2 regions of the Variovorax sp. PAMC28562 genome follow, and region 2 is predicted to be linked to the other one. Evidence: riboswitches for the same ligand, from Rfam matches in the RefSeq annotation. Region 2 holds a riboswitch; the other holds the start of a gene.
The links. A riboswitch is a leader RNA that binds a small molecule or an ion and turns the genes downstream of it on or off. The one in region 2 is predicted to bind cobalamin.

Region 1 (7,652 bases), 640 kb from region 2:
TCACTTGTGGAATGCCACCGGCCTTGTGCAGGTCGACCGCCAGGTATTTGCCGCTCGGCTTCAGGTCGCACAGCACCGGCACTTTCTTGCGCATGCGCTCGAAGTCGTCGATGGTCCATTCGACGTCGGCCGTGTGCGCGATCGCCAGGAAGTGCAGCACCGCGTTGGTCGAGCCACCGGTCGCCATGATCACAGCCACTGCGTTCTCGATCGCCTTCTTGGTCACGATGTCGCGCGGCTTCAGGTCTTTCTTGATCGCCTCGATCAGCACCTTGGCCGACTCCTTGGCCGAGTTCTGCTTTTCGTCGTGCGGATTGGCCATGGTCGACGAGTAGGGCAGCGACATGCCGAGTGCTTCGAACGCGCTCGACATCGTGTTCGCGGTGTACATGCCGCCGCACGAGCCGGGACCGGGAATGGCGCGCATCTCGATCTCGCGCAGGTCTTCGTCGCTCATGTTGCCGGCGGCGTTCTGGCCGACCGCTTCGAACACGCTGACGATGTTCAGGTCTTGCCCCTTGTAGCGGCCCGGCAGGATGGTGCCGCCGTAGACGTAGATCGCCGGCACGTTGGCGCGCAGCATGCCCATCATGCCGCCCGGCATGTTCTTGTCGCAGCCGCCGACCACCAGCACGCCGTCCATCCACTGACCACCAACGCAGGTCTCGATGCAGTCGCTGATGACTTCACGGCTAACCAGCGAGTACTTCATGCCTTCGGTGCCCATCGCCATGCCGTCGCTGATGGTCGGCGTGCCGAACACCTGCGCATTGCCGCCGGCTTCCTCGATCCCTTCGATGGCCGCGTCGGCCAGTTTCTGCAGGCCCGAGTTGCACGGTGTGATGGTGCTGTGGCCGTTGGCCACGCCGACCATCGGCTTCTTGAAGTCGGCCTCCTCGTAGCCCATGGCATAGAACATCGAACGGTTGGGCGCGCGCGCTTTGCCTTCGACGATGTTGGCGCTGCGGCGGTTGATCTGGAGGGGTTCGTTGGCCATGGTGTCTCTCGTTGAGTGATCTTGTGGGACGCCCAGTATCGGCCGAACGATTGATTGCTTCCAATCCTATTTTTGGAGGCATTGATATGCTGCGCGTATGAAAGAAGCCATGGTGGATCTGCGTGCCTGGCGGCAGTTCGTCGCTGTCGCAGAAGAACTGCACTTTGGTCGCGCGGCAGTGCGACTGCACATGACGCAGCCGCCGGTGACGCAGGCGATCGCGCAGCTCGAGAAGACCCTCGGCGTGATGCTGTTCGACCGAACGCGACGCCGCGTTGCGCTGACCCCGGCGGGCGAAACGTTGTTGCCGGACGTGCGCGAACTGTTGGCCCGAGCGCAGGCGCTCCCCGCCCGTGCTCGGGCTGCTGCCGCAGGTGAAGTGGGCCGTGTGCGGCTCGCGTTCGTTTCGACCATCGGCTTCGAGACACTGCCGGCCTGGGTGCGTGAATTTCGTGCGCTATGCCCGGAGGTCGCGCTCGAACTCGTCGAGGCGACCGGCGATGCGCAGCTCGAAGCCTTTGCGCGCGGCGACATCGACGCCGGCCTCATGCTGCATTCGCCAGGCTTCGCACCGCCGGGGCTGGAGCGCCTGCCGGTGTCCGAAGAGCCGCTGGTGCTCGCGTTGCCGGCACGGCACCCGCTGGCCCGCGTAAATCGACCAGCGCTGAGCGACGTGCTGGCGCAACCGCTCGTGATCTTTCCGCGGCGCATCCTGCCTTCCCTGCACGATGCCATCGTCGGTCTGTATCACGCGGCCGGTCTTGCACCTGCCATCGCGCAAGAGGCGATCCAGATGCAGACCATCGTGAACCTCGTGTGGGGCGCCATCGGCGTGGCGTGGGTGCCGCAGAGCGTGACGCAATTCCGTCGTGCCGGCGTGGTTTATAGGAAAGCAGAGGAACTGGCATCCGCAACGCGGCGCAAGTCGTCACCTGTGTTGCCGGGCTGCGAGACGAGCCTGGTGTGGCCTGCGCAAAATACCAACGCGGCGCTGGCGCGCTTCGTGGCGTTCGTGCGGCAGCGGGGCGGCGGCTGAGTTCGACCGCAGCGATACGCCCGACGCCGACTCGAACATGGCGGCAGGGCGCGGCACAATGTCCGCATGCTCATGTATCCGCAGATCAACCCCGTTGCCCTCCAGCTCGGACCGATCGCCATCCACTGGTATGGCCTGACCTATCTGGCCGCATTCGCGCTCTTCTTTTTTCTGGCGACGCGGCGCCTGCGTCACGAGCCATACCGATCGCTCGATAGCGCAGCGGCATGGGCGCGCAAAGACATCGAGGACATGCTGTTTCTCGGTGTGATGGGTGTCATCGTCGGCGGCCGGCTGGGTTATTGCCTCTTCTACAAACCCGGCTACTACCTGACGCATCCGCTCGAAATCTTCTTCGTTTGGCAGGGTGGGATGAGCTTTCACGGCGGCATGCTCGGCGTCATCGCTTCCATGATCTGGTATTCCCATTCGCGGGCACGTCCGTTCTGGCAGGTGATGGATTTCATCGCGCCGTGCGTGCCGTTGGGGCTGGCGGCGGGGCGCGTCGGCAACTTCATCAACGGCGAGCTGTGGGGCCGCTTCAGCAGCCCCGATCTGCCGTGGGGCATGGTGTTTCCGCAGAGCGGCTCGATGCTCCCGCGGCATCCGTCGCAGGTGTATCAGTTCCTGCTCGAAGGCATTCTGCTGTTCGTGCTGCTGTGGCTCTATGCGCGCAAGGAACGCAAGCAAGGCCAGGTGGCGGCGATGTTCCTGATCGGCTACGGCATCTTCCGTTTCATCGCCGAGTTCTTTCGCGAGCCGGACGACTTTCTCGGCCTGCGGGCGCTCAACCTGAGCCAGGGCCAATGGCTCTGCGTGCCGATGGTGCTCTTCGGCATCGGCCTCTGGTTGTGGGCCGCGCGGCGCCCGGTGCCGGCACGGGTCACGACGTCATAGGAGAGGGACGTGGACATGGCGCAGTTTCCGAACCTGGTCGGGCCGCAATACGGCGCTTTCGTCAGCAGCGAAATCAAGCGCTGGGCTGGCGTCGTGAAAGCCTCGGGGGCCAAGCTCGAATGACGGTTGCGGTGAGCGCCTCGGTCTCTCTACAGCGCGAGGGCCGCGTCGCATGGGTCACGCTCACGAACGCATCCAGGCTGAATGCGATGACGCGTGCCATGTGGCGCGAACTGCGGGACGTGTTCGCCGTTGTCGGCATCGACGAAGGCTTGCGGTGCATCGTCGTGCGCGGTGCCGGCAGCGCCTTTTGCGCGGGTGGCGACATCTCGGAGTACCCGTCGTTTCGATTCGACACCGAGCGGCTCCGCGCTTTCCACGAGGACGAGGTGTGGACCGCGCTGCAGGCGATGCTCGACTGCCGCGTGCCATTGGTCGCGCAGATCGAAGGCGCTTGTATGGGCGCCGGCCTGGAGATCGCGAGCTGCTGCGACATCCGCATCGCAGGCGTCTCCGCGAAGTTCGGCGCACCGATCGCCAAGCTGGGCTTCCCGATGGCGCCGCGCGAAGCCGCGTTGGTACACGGTTCGATGGGTGACGTGCTCGCGCGCGACATGCTGCTGGCGGCCGGCGTGCACAGCGCCGCACGCTTGTACGACGCCGGCTTTTTGCTGCATGTACTGCCCGACGCGGAGGTGCCCGTCGCCGCGCGCGACCATGCGCTGCGAATCGCGGCGCTGGCACCACAGGCCGCGCGATTCAACAAGCGCACTTTCGCTGCCTTGAACGAGTCGGTATCGAGCGAGGTTCAGGGCCTGCTGCGGGGCGCGTACGACTACGCTGATTCTCCCGAGCACCGCGAAGGCATTGCCGCCTTTCTCGCCAAACGCGCTCCCGATTTTTGACGCGGCTTGTTCTGGTCGTGGCGGGATCTCGAACGCGCCAGCGCCATGATCGCCAACCTGCTCGATGCGCTCGATCTGGAGCCCGGCGCGCGTACCGCAGTGCAGGTCGAAAAATCGGTCGAGGCGTCGTCGCCGAACTGCCGCGAAACGCCATGGGCAAGGTTCAGAAGGCGCTGCTGCGGGAGCAGCACAAGGCGTTGTTCTCGCGCTGACCTCGAGAACAGACCCGCACCCAAAAAAACGGCCCCGGGATCCTAAGGATCTCGGGGCCGTTGCTTCGAATAGGTGTCTGCGAATGGAGCCGAACCCGCATCCTGAACCAGGGTTCAGGTGGGCGAGGGCAGCAGGGCTTCGGGTTCATCTAACGCGAGATGATCACGCCTACCTAGCGATGTACCAAGCCCGGCTCCGGAGAGCATTGGAACAAGGAAATATTAAGTTCGACAACACCGCAGACGAGGAAGAGTCTACGCCAGCTCCACGCTCGCTGTGTAGGCCATCAGAGCAAATGTCCATCGCCCGCGAGGGCATTGTCGAGGCGCTGCAAAAGTTGCGGCAGGCGTGGGTCGTCCAGCTCGGCGTGATTCGCTGTATCTGAGGGCGTGGCCATCGGCAAGAGCGGTGCGACCGGGCTCGCGGCTGCGGCGACGGGGGCGACCGCGACCTCGGCAGCAGATGCGGATGCGGCCTGCGCCTGAATCAAATCGAATGCGATATTCAGCGAGGCCAGCACGGCGATGCGGTCGCGCGCCTTCACCTTGCCGGCATCGCGAATCTTGCACATGGCAGCGTCGACGTGGTCGACCGCGCTGCGCAATTGCGACTCGCCGTCTGCGGGGCAGCCGAGCAAGTAGCTCTGGCCCATGATCTGTACTTCTATCTGCTTCATGCGGCGGAATCTTCAGGAGAGGGTGGGTCGGCCGGCAGCCGATCTAGCAGCGCGTCGATACGCGTTCGGGCAGCCGCGAGCCGCGATTTGAGCGCGTCGCGCTCCCGCGTCAGCGCATCGACCTGTTCCTGCAACAGCGCATTGGTGCGTTGCACCTCTTCGTGGCGAACCAGGAGGCGCTCGACTCGGTCGGCGATCTGGTCAATGGGACTGGCGGCGGACATGGGTCTGGATTGTAGGTTCCCGCGATTGCAAGTTCTTTCAATTTAGAATCCGGCCCGTTGGTGCTCGCGCCGTGGTTCACGCGGCGCAGTTCAACGGGAAGCAGGAGTCGCGGTCTTCACCACAACGAAGACCGAAGCCACCTGCGCTGCCCCCGCAACGGTCAAACAGACGATGCCGGCGTTCACGCGCCGACATCACTTTCCCCAGCAGCCACTGGGCGCCCTGAAACAGGCGCCTGGGAAGGCGGGTCGAGCACTCTGTCAGCCCGGATACCGGCCAACGAAGCGGCAAGCCGCGCGCGTCAACGTTGGGTGGTGCGCGCAGCCGGCCATTACGCTCAACCACCGGCGGGGAAGCCGGTGACGGGCATTGCTATCCGGTCCTCTCAAATGAAAACCAGTGTTCTCCTGCTTGCCGCCTTGCTGCAAGTGCCACTCCTTGCGCTCGCACAAAGCCCGCCATCGCTCAGCGAAACGGTGGTCACCGCGACCCGCGTACCGCAGCCCCTGTCTAAATTGGTCGCTGATGTGTCGATCGTCGACCGCGAAACGATCGAGCGCAGCGGCGCCGTCGGCGTTGCCGACGTGTTGGCACGTTTGCCCGGCGTCGAGATCACGCGCAACGGTGGTGTCGGCAACGCAACCAGCGTGTTCCTTCGCGGCGCCGACACGCGTTTCACGGCTGTGTATGTCGATGGCGTGCGTGTCGATTCGCAGTCGACCGGCGGTGCCACGTGGGAAAGCATTCCACTGGCGCAGATCGACCGCATTGAAGTGCTGCGAGGCCCGGCCGCTGCGGTCTACGGCTCGGACGCCATTGGCGGCGTGATCCAGCTCTTCACGCGGCGCGGCGAAGGGGTTGCCAGTCCGTATGTCGGCTTCGGTTTCGGCAGCAAGGGCTTGCGTACATCGCAGGCCGGCGTCAGTGGTTCGGCCGGCGCTTTCGACTATTCGATCGGCGCGGCGTACCAGGAAAACGCTGGGTTCGACGTACGCACGCGATCGGTCGCCAGCCATGATCCGGACAAGGACTACTACCATGCGAGCTCGGCTAACGTGCGACTCGGCTACCAGATCAACGCGCAGCAGCGGATCGACGCCACGGTGCTCGAAAGCGAAACCAATTCGGGCTACGACAACTATGGCTACGACCCGAAGCAGCCGGTGAACGACCGCAACCTCTACCATTTGCGCACCGCCGGCCTGAGTTGGTCGGCGCAGTGGACAGAGGCCTACAGCACCAAGCTTTCGGTGACCGACTCAAACTCGCGATACGAAACGACGCCGTCGGCTTACATCACGCAAACGCAGCTGCGCAACTACCTGTTCCAAAACGAGTACCGCCTCGGCGCCAGCCTGTTCACCGCGGCGCTGGAGCGTCGTGAAGACAAGCTCTTCAACCCGGCACTGGACAGCTTCAGCACCACCATCTTCAGGAAGCGCTCACAAGACGCGCTGGCGCTCGGCTACGGTTTCAATCAGGGCGCTCATTCGCTGCAACTTAACGTGCGTCATGACAACGACAGCGAGTTCGGTGGCAAGACCACCGGCAGCGCAGCCTACGGCTATTCGTTTGCGCAGAACTGGCGTGCGACCGCTTCCGCTGGCACGGCATTCCGCGCACCCACCCTGTACCAGCGCTTCAGCGAATACGGCAACGCGGGCCTGCAGCCCGAGACTTCGCTCAACGCCGAGATCGGATTGCGATACGCCGATGCCGCGACAACAGGCAGCATCGTGGCCTACCGCAATCGCGTGCGAAATCTCATCACTTTCGACAATGACTCGACCGCGTGCAGCTCCGGCTTCGGTTGCTACGCGAACACCGCCCGCGCCGTGCTGCGGGGCGTTACCCTTGCAGGCAGCCATCACATCGGCGACGTGACGCTGCGCGGTTCGCTCGACTTCCAGGACCCGAAGGACGCCGAGACAGACAAGCTGCTGGCCCTGCGCTCGCGTCGGCATGCCACGCTGGGTGCTGACTGGCGTGTTGCCGGATGGACCTTGGGTGCCGAAGTTCAGGCCTCGGGCTTTCGCTATGCGGATGCGGCCAACAAAAAGACGCTCGGTGGTTACACGCTGTTCAATCTCAGTGCGAGCACCGAGATTGTTCGCGACGTGACGCTTTTGGCGCGCGTCGACAACTTGGGTGACAAAAACTACCAGCTGGTCGATGGCTACGCAACTCCGGGCCGTGCTGTCTATGTGGGTGTCAAGTGGCAGCCACACTGAACGCCATGACGACGGTCTGCGCAATGGCTTGCCGCTGACGATGCCGCATTCCTCGTACCCCGACGAACGCGCAGACCGGCCGCGCGAGTTCATTCTCGGCGGCCAGAGGAGCGGCAAGTCGCGACTCGCCGAGCAGCGGGCGGTCGACTGGCTCGCTGCGTCATCCGATCACCGCGCGGTGATGGTGGCGACGGCGCAGGCGCACGACGACGAGATGCGCGCGCGCATCCTGCGACACCGGCAGGACCGCGCTCTTCGCTTGCCAGCGATGTCAACTGTCGAAGAGTCTTCCGCACTGGCCGAGGCCATCGTTGCGCATTCCGCTGCCGATACGATGGTGGTGGTCGACTGTCTTACGCTGTGGCTTACCCACCTGCTGATGCCCCACACGCCCCACATGCCGTACACGTCGGGCGGTCCGGGGGCGGACATGGCCTTAGCAATCGACGCGACCCAGCGTATTGCAATGCTC
Region 2 (7,652 bases):
CAAGGTCGAGCGTGTGAAGGCGAGCGATGCGGCCGGCGTACCGAATCAAAGGACGTTCTTCGGCGCGCCCGCCTCGCCTGGCAACCTGCGCAACAACAGCATGTTCCTGCCGTGGCCGGCGGCGACACCAGCAGTCGCCGGCGCAGCCGCAGCGGCAGTCACGCCTGGTTCGCACGACACGCTTCTGGTGACGCAGCAAGGCACCGGCAAGCCGTGGCTCACACTGCAGTCGATCGCCGCGGTACAGCTCAAGGCACCGTTCGCGGCCGGCTACCAGATCAAGAAGACCATCACGCCGGTCGAGCAGGCCACGCCGGGCGTCTACACCCGCGGCGACATCCTGCGCATCGCCCTGGAAGTGAACGCCAGTGCCGACATGACCTGGGTCGTCATCAGCGACCCGATTCCCGGTGGCGCGACCATCCTCGGCGGTGGCCTCGGCCGCGATTCGCAGATCGCCACGCAAGGCGAGAAGAAGAGCGGCGCGGGTTGGGCGGCTTTTGAAGAACGCAGCTTCGAAGCCTTCCGCAGCTACTACGAGTACATGCCGAAGGGCGTGGTCAAGAGGGAGTACACCGTGCGCCTCAACAACGTCGGCGACTTCGCGCTGCCGCCAAGCCGCGTCGAGGCGATGTATGCGCCCGAGATGTTCGGCGAAATGCCGAATGCGCGGGTGAAGGTGGAACAAGCGAAGTAGAAGATTTACATCCGGCGCGCCGCTGCAGGGGCGGCGACACAGGCAACCAAGCGGTGCAGCGTCCAGCGATGCCCGCTTGCGTTCGGCAAGCCGGTGAACTAAAACGGCTGGCCCTTCGAAAGACTGCCCCATGACTGCCAGCGACCCGCTACTTGCCAGCCAACTCGTGGTTCGGGTTTGCCTCTTTCTCGTCGCGGCGATCGCCCTGTTTGGCGGTACGCTGCAAATGTTTCTAGGCCAGCCCGACACGTCACCGCGGCTGGACAACGTTCACCGATTCATGGCGGGTGTGTACTTCTCCACTGGCGTCATCAGCCTGTGGGCCGCCATCACCATTCGGCAACAACACACACTCGTGTACCTGCTCGCGCTCGGCGTGCTGCTGGCTGGCGTGGGTCGACTGGTCTCCATCAGCAAGGTCGGCCTGCCGAAGCCAACGGCCGTCTGGCTGGGCTATCTCATCCCCGAGTTGGCCCTGCCTTTCATCATCGCGATCGCACACTACATCGGCTCCAAATGACACATGCAACGCTCACCACTTGGCACGAGTTGGTCAAGACTCGCAACACCAAAGGGCTGAAGGATCTGCTGGCAGACGACGTCGTTTTCTACTCGCCCGTGGTGCACACGCCGCAAGCCGGCAAGGCGGTCACGGCGCAGTACCTGTCCGCCGCCTTTCACGTGTTCTTCAACGAAACGTTCCGCTACGTCCGCGAACTTGTCGGACCGAGCGATGCAGTGCTGGAGTTCGAGGTGAACATCGATGGCATCGCGGTCAACGGCGTCGACATGATCAAGTGGAACAACGAAGGAAAGATCGTCGAGTTCAAAGTGATGCTGCGACCACTCAAGGCGATCAACTTGATCCACCAGAAGATGGGCGTCCTGCTGCAGGCGAAGCAATAGCCACCAAATACCCGTCCGGCTTCACATGCGCGCCACCATCGCCAGACCGCTCGCTGCGCTGCTGTGCATGTTGGCGGCAGTCACAACGGCCGCTGCGGTCCCCACCTTCGATGCAGTGAAGCGCGACTTCCGCTCATCCGACGTCGCCGTGCTCGATCGCCATGGCGAACTGCTGCAACGGGTGCGCATCGATCCGACCGTGCGGCGCGGGCAATGGATCGACCTGGACGCCGTATCGCCCGCCCTTCGTACCGCGATGGTGCTGAGCGAAGACAAGCGCTTCTACGAACACAGCGGTGTCGACTGGCGCGCGGCATCGTCGGCCGCATGGGGCAATCTGTGGAACACGAAAACGCGCGGCGCCTCGACGATCACCATGCAACTGGCCGGCTTGCTCGACGACGACTTGCGGCGCGCGAGCGGCGGCCGCAGCTTCTCTCAGAAGGTCGGGCAGACGGTGGCTGCGGCGCAGTTGGAACGCAGTTGGCGCAAAGACCAGGTGCTGGAGGCGTACCTCAACACCGTGCCATTCCGCGGCGAAATCGTCGGGATCGATGCGCTCTCGCGCACGCTGTTCGGCAAGGCGCCGCACGGGCTCGATGCGCGCGAGGCGGCAGTGGCGGCGGCTTTGGTGCGAGCACCCAATGCGAAGCCGGCGGTGGTCGCGCAGCGGGCTTGCGAGGTACTGCGCGTGATGGAGCCGGAGCGAAGCAAGTCGGATTGCGAAGCGATGGACATGTTCGCGAGCGCGGCGTTGCAGAAGCGGGCGTTCGATTCGAACGAGGGGATTGCGCCGCATCTGGCGCGGCGGGTTTTGAGGGAGCGGGAGAAAGACGAAATTTCCACCACCTTGCGGGCGCCGTTGCAGCGCTTTGCGCTCGCCTCGCTACAACGCCACCTGCGCGAACTGCGCGGACGCCATGTCGAAGACGGCGCACTCGTCGTGCTCGACAACGCGAACGGTGATGTGCTCGCATGGGTCGGCTCGTCGGGTGTATTGAGCCAGGCAGCGGAGGTCGATGGCGTGACAGCGCAGCGGCAGCCGGGTTCGACCTTGAAGCCGCTGCTCTATGCCGAAGCGTTGGCCGAGCGGCGGCTCACCGCAGCATCGCTGCTCGATGATTCATCGGCACAGATCAACACGGCCGGCGGGCTCTACATCCCGCAGAACTACGACCGGCAATTCAAGGGGCCGGTGTCGGTGCGCACCGCGCTGGCTGCATCGCTCAACGTGCCGGCAGTGCGCACGCTGGTCATGGTGTCGCCGGCAGCCTTCGCTCGGCAACTGCGTGCCGCGGGCGTGCCGTTGAAGCAGAGCGGCGACTATTACGGGTACAGCCTGGCGTTGGGGAGTGCGGAGGTGTCGTTGCTGGCGTTGACCAATGGGTATCGGACGTTGGCGAACGGGGGGCGGTTCGGGGAGACGCGAGTCGTTGCGGGGCTGTCGCCATCCCTGCCTTCCCCCAGCGGGGGAAGGAGCAAAACAGAAGAGATGCAAGTCGTGCGCGCGGTCGATGCGGGTGCGGCCTTTATCGTGGGGGACATCCTTTCCGACGCCAATGCGCGGGCGCGCACCTTCGGGCTCGACAGCATCCTGTCGACGCGCTTCTGGACCGCCGTCAAGACCGGCACCAGCAAGGACATGCGAGACAACTGGGCACTAGGCTGGTCCGAGCGCTACACCGTCGGCGTATGGGTCGGCAACGCGAGCGGCGCGCCGATGTGGGACGTGAGCGGCACCAGCGGCGCGGCGCCGGTGTGGGCCGAGGTGATGCGCTTCCTCCATGCCAACGAACCGAGTCGCGCGCCGACGCCACCGACCGGGCTCGTTCGCACGCATGTGACTTTTGGCAGCGGCAACGACGGCGGGCTGCTCGAAGCGGCACGCGACGAGTGGTTTCTGCAAGGCACCGAGCAGGCCGAATTCGCGCTCGACTCGGTCCCCGGAAAGTCGCAACGCGACGGCGCTTCGGCGCGCATCACGTCACCGTCGAACGGCACCATCATCGCGCTCGACCCGGACATCCCACCGAACCGCCAGCGCGTGCGCTTCGAGAGCGGCGCGGGCGACCGCGCGGGACTGCGCTGGCAGATCGACGGCAACCCTTTTGCGCGCGGCGCCAGCGCGCAATGGTTGCCTTGGCCGGGACGACACGCCATTCAATTGGTCGATGCGGCCGGCGCGATACAAGACGAAATCAAGCTCGAAGTACGCGGCGCCGGCGTCGTTTCACCCGCACCCAAACGCTGAGCCGCTGCAGTGCCCGGGCCACCGTCCGGACGGACTTCGTCGCGTGCGCTTTAATCGAAGCAATGAGTTCCGTCGACCTGCTGATCGATGCCGAGTGCGACAACGCACCGGCACCATCCCCCACCCCTGCCATCACCCGCTCCAGTCGCTTGCTGCTCGGCCTCAGCGTCGTGCTGATCGCGTTCAACCTGCGACCGGTGTTCGCGAGCCTCTCGGTGGTGCTGCCCGAGATCATCGCTGCCACCGGCTTGTCGTCCACCGCAGCGAGCTTGCTGACGACCTTGCCCGTGGTCTGCCTCGGCGTCTTCGCGCCGTTGGCGCCATCGCTGGGCCGCCGCTTCGGCACCGAGCGAACGCTGCTCGGCTGCATGGCGCTGATCTTTGTCGGCACCTTGCTGCGCGGCAGCGGCAGTGTCGGGCTGCTGTTCGTCGCATCGGCCATCGCGGCCGCCGGCATTGCAGTGTCGAACGTGCTGCTGTCGGGCCTGGTCAAGCGCGACTTCGCAAAGCAGGCCGCGCTGATGATGGGCCTTTACACCATGGCGGTCTGTGGCGGTGCCGCTGCCGCGGCCGGCTTCACCGTGCCGCTCGAACATGCCATGGGCGGCGGATGGACCTGGGCGCTGGCGATGTGGGCCGTGCCGGCCGGCGTGGTCACCCTGCTGTGGGCGCCGCAAGCATGGTCGCTGGCTCCAGTCGCCAGCGAAGCTGCCTACACCGTGCGTGGCCTGTGGCGCGACAAGCTGGCGTGGCAGGTCACTTTCTTCATGGGACTGCAATCGGCTCTCGCGTACATCGTCATGAGCTGGCTCGCGCCAATCCTGAGGGAGCGTGGCCTTGGCGATGCGGCAGCAGGCTACGTTCTGTCGCTGTCGATCATCACGCAGGTGATCACCTGCCTCGTCGTGCCGGCCATCGCAGTCAAGTTCCGCAATCAGGTCGGCGTGGCCGTGGTGCTGGCCGTGCTCATCGTCGCGGCCATGCTGGGCTGCCTGCTGGCGCCGCTGTCGGGCATCTGGGTCTGGGCCGTGCTGCTCGGCATTGCGCAAGGCGGCTCATTTGCACTGGCGTTGACCTTCATCGTGCTGCGCTCGCCCGATGCACATGTGGCGGCGCACCTGTCGGGCATGGCGCAAGGCGTGGGCTATGTGGTCGCGGCCCTCGGCCCGCTGCTGGTGGGTCTGCTGCGCGGGTGGACCGGTGGGTTCGCGGCGGCGGCGTGGCTGTTCGTGGGGCTCGGCGTGGCGCTGGTGGTGGCCGGGCTGGGTGCGGGTCGCACGCTGCATGTGGGGGCGGTGACGGTGCCCGCGCTGGGCGGCAGTCGCTAGAGCGCGGTGTGGGTGTCGATACCGGCGATTTTTTAAGAATCGGCTGGGCGTTGCTTTGAAGCGTATGGCCGCTATGGGCATTGCACTGAAGTCGGCCCGCATGCGCTATGGCGCGCTGCAGGTGCGGGCCGTTTGGGTGAGGTCACCAAGGCAGGCTCCCCTATAATTTAACGGTTGGTGCTCGCTTTGGTTTTCAGGTCAAAGCAGTTCAACGGGAATCAGGATGGGATGCTGTGTATGTCTGAGTGGACACGCTTCGGCGCCCGAACCTGAGCTGCCCCCGCAACGGTAAGCGGACGCAAGCCCAGTGCTTGCAGCTCGTATTAAGTGCCCACTAGGTGAACGCCGCGCAAGCGACGGCCCGGGAAGGGAATACGGGTCGTCTTCGCCAGCCCGGATACCGGCCAATGAGGTGGCGCGTCATGCGAATGATGCGCCTTGCGGTGCATGCCTGCGGGGAAGCGGGCGAGCATGTCCAGTGCGGTGTTTCCATCATCATTCATTTCCCTTTCAGGTCGCTTGAGGTGACGCTGCTCCGCCAGTTTGTGGGCGATGGCGACGCCATGCATCTACGCAGGGTCCGAAACGCTGTCCCCGTCCAAACGGAGGTCACGGGATGAGCGCAGCCACTGCCGTGTCCTGCCGCGCACTGATGATCACTGCCCCGGCTTCGGGCCAAGGCAAGACCACGGTCACCGCCGCGCTGGCGCACTGGCACCGCAGCCGAGGCCGCCGCGTGCGGGTGTTTAAAACCGGCCCAGACTTTCTCGACCCCATGGTGCTGGAGTGCGCCAGCGGCGCGCCAGTGCAGCAGCTCGACCTGTGGATGGGTGGCGAAGCGCACTGCGCTGAATTGCTCTACGACGCCGCCATTCAGGCCGATCTAATTCTGGTCGAAGGCGTGATGGGTTTGCATGACGGGACGCCGTCGAGTGCCGATCTCGCATTGCGTTTCGGCCTGCCGCTGTTGGCCGTGATCGATGCCTCGGCGATGGCGCAAACCTTCGGTGCCGTGGCGCACGGGCTCGCCACTTACAGAGCCGGCCTGCAACTGACCGGCGTGCTGGCCAACCGAGTCGGCAGCTCGAGCCATGCGCAGATGTTGCGGGAAAGCTTGCCTGCCGGCATGACTTGGTATGGCACGCTGCCGCGTGGCGGAAACTACGGTTTGCCCGCGCGTCACTTAGGGCTGGTGCAGGCTGCAGAAGTCGGTGACATGGCCGAGCGGATTGCAGCTGCCGCACGGGCGCTCGGCGAGAACGGGGAGTTGCCCATCCCGCCGGTTGTTCAATTCGAGGCACCGCTCGCCTCGGACAATCTAGCGCTGCCGGCACTGCTGAGCGGCACCACCATTGCCATTGCGCGAGACGCTGCCTTTTCATTTCTATACCCCGCTAATCTCGATACCCTGCGTGCCTTGGGCGCACGGCTGTGCTTCTTCTCGCCGTTAGCCAACGAGCCGGTGCCGACTGCAGCTCAAGCGCTGTACCTGCCCGGCGGTTATCCGGAATTGCACTTGCAGGCATTGGCGAACAACACCGTCACGCGCCAATCCGTCCATGCACACCACGCTGCTGGCCGGCCCCTGGTCGCAGAGTGCGGCGGCATGCTGGCACTGCTGGAGACGCTCAGCGACAAGGCAGGCCACAGCTCGCCGATGATGGGCCTGCTGCCCGGCCAGGGCGTCATGACCGATAGGCTCGTCAACCTCGGCATGCACAGCCTGATGCTGCCTCAAGGCCAGGTGCGTGGCCATACCTTCCACCATGGACGCATTGCGACAACGTTGCCGGCCACGCTGCACACCGTGGCTCAGCGCCAGCAGGGTCGGGCCGAAGCCGTGTTCCACCAAGGCCGCTTGTTCGCTTCGTTCATGCACCTGTACTTTCCGAGCAACCCACTGGCCATCGCCGCGATGTTCAAGCCATGACCTTGTCCGCAATGTCCACCGAGCGAGCACTGCAGCCCTTGCCCGACACCCAACCACCACAGGGTGCGTCGCACGGCCGCGTCACCGTGCACACCGGCCCCGGCAAAGGCAAGAGCACAGCCGCGTTCGGGCTCGCGCTGCGCGCTGCCGGCCAAGGCGAAACAGTCAAGATCTACCAGTTCATGAAAGTGCCCACGGCGCGCTTTGGCGAGCACCGCTTATTCGAGCAACTGGGCATGCCTATCGAAGGTCTGGGCGACGGCTTTAGCTGGAAGAGCCGCGACTTGGAACATTCGGCCGAACTCGCGCGCGCGGGTTGGGCCCGTGCCGAGGCCACAGTGCGAGCCGGCGCGCACTCCCTGGTGGTGCTCGACGAAATCATGTATCCGCTGCGCTATGGCTGGATGTCGCTCGACCCGGTACTGGCCTGCCTGCGTGAGCGCCCATCGCATGTGCATGTGGTGCTCACTGGCCGCAATGCGCCGCAGGAAATGATCGATATCGCCGATTCAGTGACCGAAATGGCATTGATCAAACACC

Region 1: linked by a shared signal. The riboswitch ahead of H7F36_RS19055 (TonB-dependent receptor domain-containing protein) and the one ahead of H7F36_RS00080 (cobyrinate a,c-diamide synthase) in region 2 are both predicted to bind cobalamin.

Annotation. Positions count from the first base shown of each region.
Region 1 is NZ_CP060296.1:4,069,676-4,077,327, reverse strand. It holds gene ilvD (dihydroxy-acid dehydratase) at 1-997, opposite strand, end outside; gene H7F36_RS19080 (LysR family transcriptional regulator) at 1,095-2,033, shown strand; gene lgt (prolipoprotein diacylglyceryl transferase) at 2,100-2,930, shown strand; partial or broken gene H7F36_RS22330 (tripartite tricarboxylate transporter substrate binding protein) at 2,949-3,053, shown strand; gene H7F36_RS19070 (enoyl-CoA hydratase/isomerase family protein) at 3,062-3,835, shown strand; gene H7F36_RS19065 (cell division protein ZapA) at 4,335-4,724, opposite strand; gene H7F36_RS19060 (cell division protein ZapB) at 4,721-4,948, opposite strand; cobalamin riboswitch at 4,990-5,245, shown strand; gene H7F36_RS19055 (TonB-dependent receptor domain-containing protein) at 5,339-7,180, shown strand; gene H7F36_RS19050 (bifunctional adenosylcobinamide kinase/adenosylcobinamide-phosphate guanylyltransferase) at 7,221-7,652, shown strand, end outside.
Region 2 is NZ_CP060296.1:19,905-27,556, forward strand. It holds gene H7F36_RS00055 (alpha-2-macroglobulin family protein) at 1-697, shown strand, start outside; gene H7F36_RS00060 (DUF4345 family protein) at 828-1,217, shown strand; gene H7F36_RS00065 (nuclear transport factor 2 family protein) at 1,214-1,603, shown strand; gene pbpC (penicillin-binding protein 1C) at 1,629-3,854, shown strand; gene H7F36_RS00075 (CynX/NimT family MFS transporter) at 3,917-5,182, shown strand; cobalamin riboswitch at 5,341-5,606, shown strand; gene H7F36_RS00080 (cobyrinate a,c-diamide synthase) at 5,799-7,112, shown strand; gene cobO (cob(I)yrinic acid a,c-diamide adenosyltransferase) at 7,109-7,652, shown strand, end outside.